Regions from separate parts of the Herbaspirillum sp. WKF16 genome, predicted to be linked through region 1. Evidence: predicted binding sites of a transcription regulator. Region 1 holds the regulator's gene; the other holds the start of a gene.

The links. Region 1 encodes FliA, which starts transcription of late flagellar genes. Its sites were predicted from a motif close to CTAAAGTTTNNNNNNNNNNNGCCGNTA; they were not measured.
Region 2: a site for FliA is predicted at 1,333-1,359, ahead of Herbaro_RS14755 (FlxA-like family protein). Genes of this name have one in related genera too.

What each region holds. Positions count from the first base shown of each region.
Region 1 is NZ_CP118632.1:2,093,492-2,095,689, reverse strand. Features, by position in the region: gene flgM (flagellar biosynthesis anti-sigma factor FlgM) at 1-97, shown strand, start outside; gene Herbaro_RS09605 (flagellar protein FlgN) at 129-590, shown strand; gene Herbaro_RS09600 (RNA polymerase sigma factor FliA) at 679-1,416, opposite strand; gene Herbaro_RS09595 (MinD/ParA family ATP-binding protein) at 1,422-2,198, opposite strand, start outside.
Region 2 is NZ_CP118632.1:3,251,310-3,253,507, reverse strand. Features, by position in the region: gene Herbaro_RS14760 (MFS transporter) at 1-868, shown strand, start outside; gene Herbaro_RS14755 (FlxA-like family protein) at 938-1,282, opposite strand; gene hppD (4-hydroxyphenylpyruvate dioxygenase) at 1,460-2,198, opposite strand, start outside.

The DNA of each region.
Region 1 (2,198 bases):
CGCCATCGCCAACGGCACCTTCCAGGTTGATCCCGAGAAAGTCGCGACCGGCCTGCTCGATACCGTCAAGACGCTGATCAGCGCGCGCAAGGCCTGACCTCGTCCCAGACGCTTTACACGGAATCGGCATGAGCAATCCCGCAAGCAGTCTCCCCCAGGAAAAGGCGGCATTGGTTCGCCTGGTCGAAAAGCTCCGCCAGGAGCAGGCCTTGTTGGCGGAAACCTCGGCCGAAGGCGTAACCGACATCATCTCCGAAAAAGCCTCGCTGGTTGCCGAAATGACCACACTGGCCGGCAATCGCCACCAGCTCCTGGCCAGCATCGGCTATACCGAGGACGAAGCCGGCATGCAACGCTGGATGAATGAGCAAGGTTCGGATGCCGACAAGGATATCTGGGCCGACCTGTTCGAACTGGCCCAGGACGCCAAGGAAGTCAATCGCGTCAACGGCATCCTGATCGGCAAGAAGCTGTCGGTCAACCAGGGCGCCCTGACCATCCTGCAAGGCAAGACCGGCACCGGCAACTTCTACGGCCCCGACGGCCAGAACAGCATCAAGTCCAGCGGCCGACGGCTCGGCGTAGTCTGACCGGCAAACACTGGACCGCAAACAAGAAAGCCCGGCAATGCCGGGCTTTTTGCTTGGACAAGCGGAGCATCCGCTCAATGCGCCGGCTTCACGCCACCCCCGTCCAGGAGTGCTCGCGCAGATAGGAGCGCATGCGCGAAATCGCCTGGCTGTGCAGCTGGCACACGCGCGACTCCGACACCCCCATCACGGCGCCGATTTCCTTCAGGTTCATCTCCTGCTCATAGTACAAACCCATCAGGATCTGCTCGCGCTCCGGCAAGGCGCGGATGGACTCCACCACCGCCTCGCGAAAACCGCCATTGATCAGGTTCTGCAGCGGATCATCCGAGCCGGCGCTGGACTGATAGCGATCGAGAAAATGCTCGTGTCCGCCATCGTCGTCGTGGAAGTCCTCGTAATAGATCAGCTGGTGGCCGCCGCACTCGGTGAGCAGGGCCTGGTACTCGACCAGGCTCATCTTCATGTGCTGGGCCACTTCGTTTTCCTGGGGCGGGCGCCCCAGCTGCTGCAGCAGCGATTGCAAGGCCTCTTCCACCTTGCGCGCATTCTGGCGGATGCTGCGCGGCAGCCAGTCGCTGCTGCGCAGCTCATCCAGCATGGCGCCGCGGATGCGCTGCACGGCGTAGGTTTCAAACTGGGCGCCGTGGGTTTCCTCGTAACGATTGACGGCATCCAGCAAGCCCATCATGCCAGCCTGAATCAGGTCATCCACCTCGACGCTAGGGGGCAATTTTGCCTTCAGCTGATGCGCCAGCTTCTTGACCAGCGGCGCATGCAGCTGCAACAAATCATTCTTGCCTGTTTTTCCCTTGACGTTATACATGCACGTCACACTCCGAGACTCGCACCATCGGTTGCCATGCCGTAAGTGCTGCGCGCCGCTTCCGGCGCTACAAAACGTTTGGCCAGGCGGTGGAAGGCAATGGTAGCGCCCGCGAACGGGAACACGTCCATCACCGCCCTGCCTTGGCCGCAAGCCCGCCGAATATGCTCATCGGCAGGAATCGATCCGAGGAAATTCAATTGCGCCGCCAGATAACGGCTGGCAGCCTGCGCCATGTTCGCATACACCGTTTGCGCCTCCGCCTCGGTGGCGTCGTTGACGATGAGGCTGAAGGGACGACGACCGAGCCGGTCGCTCAAGCTCTTCAGCAGCACGTAGGCCGCCTTGATGGATGAGGCTGTCGTCGAGACCTGGATGATGATTTCGCCCATTTCCATGGTCGACACCGGCAGCGACTGGTCGTCCGCCAATACTCCGTTGACCAGCGTAATTTCAGCTTGTTCAATCAGGGCGTCAAAGATCTCGGCCAACCGGCCGGCCTGGGGATTGGCGGCCGAAGGTACGGTGCGGCGGGCGATGCGCGCCATCGAGAAGCCTTCAGGCAACAGCCGCATGGCCTCGTGCATGGAGCGTTCTTTTTGCGCAACTTCCTGCAGGGTGGCGACATCGTGGCGCAGCCCGATGCGAGTGAGCAGGCCGGACGAGGCGACTCCGCCATCGACCACCAGCACGTTGTGACCCGACTGCGAGATCGACGCCGCCAGGTTGATCAGCGTGGCGCTCTTGTCTTCCTCGCCGAGAACGGAAAAGAAGGTGAACAG
Region 2 (2,198 bases), 1.2 Mb from region 1:
CTTCGCCTCCTGGCATTGGCTGTTCCTGATCAACATTCCGCTCGGCCTGCTGTCGCTCTTGATCGGCTGGAAGGCGCTGCCCTTCAATCCGCTGTCGGACCGCAAGTACGACCTGCGCAGCGCGCTGGTGTGCATGCTCTTCATCGGCCTGCTGCTCTACACGGTGGACGCCATCGGCCACGTGCAGGGCTGGGGCGTGGTGCTGGGGTGCGCCTTGCTGACGCTGGCCAGCCTGGCGGTGCTGCTGAAGGTGCAATCGGCCACCGCGCCGATGCTGCCGCTGGACCTGTTGCGCATCCCGCTGTTCGCGCTCTCGATCGGCACCTCGTTCTGTTCCTTCGCGGCCCAGATGGCGACCTTCGTGATGCTGCCCTTCATGCTGCAGAACCACCTTGGCATGAGCGCCGCGCGCGCCGGCCTGCTGCTCACCGCCTGGCCCATCGCGGTGGCGCTGACCGGCGTGGTCGCGGGCAAGCTGTCGGACCGCATGTCCTCGGGCCTGCTGGGCGGCATCGGCCTGGCCATCATGTGCGCCGGGCTGCTGTCGCTGCTGGCCATCGGCGCGGCCACGCCGGATGGCGTCATCGCGCTGCAGTTCGCGGTATGCGGTTTCGGTTTCGGTCTGTTCCAGTCGCCCAACAATCGCACGCTGATCAGTTCGGCGCCGCGCTCGCGCACCGGCGGCGCCAGCGGCATGCTGGGCACCGGGCGCCTGACCGGGCAAACGGCCGGCGCCTCGGTGGTGGCGATGATGCTTACCCTGTATGCCTCACCCTATGCGCTGGTGCTGTGGTGCGCCGCCGCGCTGGCGGGGGCGGGCTGCGTGGTCAGCCTGTCGCGGCTGCGTCATCATGGGGCGCAGGGCTGAGTTGGGGAAGCCGGTAGAAATAAAAAAAGCGATCCGTGGGATCGCTTTTTTTTCAGTGCGGGAATCGTTTCAGCCGGCGGCGAACACGTCGCGGCTATAGGCGTTGGCGGCGTGGGCCGCCACCGACAATGCCATGCTCAGGTAGTTGTCGCCATGCCGGCGCTTGCCCGCGCTTTGCTGCTCCAGCAGGAAGATCTGCTGGTATAGCGTGCGGATCTGCTGCTGCAGCAGCGAGCGCTGCTGCTTGCCGTCCTTGTTGGCCGGGAAGCGATTCAGGGAGTGCGATTGCTGCTGCAGGATGACGATGCGATTGCTCAATTGGGCGATCAGCTCGGACGGATCGTTGTCCAGCGTGTCGGCGACCGGATTTGCCACTGCCGTTTCGGTTTCCGCGTATTCGGAAATGACTGCCATGAAAGCTCCAGGCTGCAACAAGCGCAGCAAATGTTGAATCTTGGATTCTTTTACGGCGGCCCTGGCAATTCCTTGAGTCCAGGAAAAATAATTCTTTGAGGAAAGCGAAAGGCGGGCGCCGTTGCCGGCGTCCGCCTTGTCATTGTTGCATCATTGCCGCCAGGCGGCCCTGGGGTTTCAGATCACGCCGCGGCGCATCTGGTCCAGCTCGATCGATTCGAACAGGGCCTTGAAGTTGCCCTCGCCGAAGCCGTCGTTGCCCTTGCGCTGGATGATCTCGTAGAACACCGGACCGATCACGTTCTGGGTGAAGATCTGCAGCAGCAGGCCCTGGCCGTCGGTGGGCGCGCCATCGATCAGGATCTTCAGCTCATGCAGCGCTTTCAGGTCTTCGCCGTGGCCGGGGATGCGCCGCTCCACCAGGTCGTAGTAGGTGTCGATGGTGTCCTGCAGCGGCACGCCGCGCGCGCGCAGGTCGCGCACGGTGCGGTAGATGTCGTCGGTGCCCAGCGCGATGTGCTGGATGCCTTCGCCGTTGTACTGCCGGATGAATTCCTCGATCTGCGACTTGTCGTCAGCGCTCTCGTTGATCGGGATGCGGATCTTGCCGCAGGGGCTGGTCATGGCGCGCGACTTCAGGCCCGTCATCTTGCCTTCGATGTCGAAGTACTTGATCTCGCGGAAGTTGAAGAGACGGGTGTAGAACGACGACCAGGTGTCCATCGCGCCGCGCACCACGTTGTGGGTCAGGTGGTCGATGTAGGTCAGGCCCACGCCGCGCGGATTGCGCTCGGCATCGGGGAAGAACTGGAAATCGACGTCGTAGATCGAGCCGTTGTCGCCGTAGCGATCCACCAGGTACAGCAGCGAGCCGCCGATGCCGCGGATGGCCGGGATGTTCAGTTCCATCGGGCCG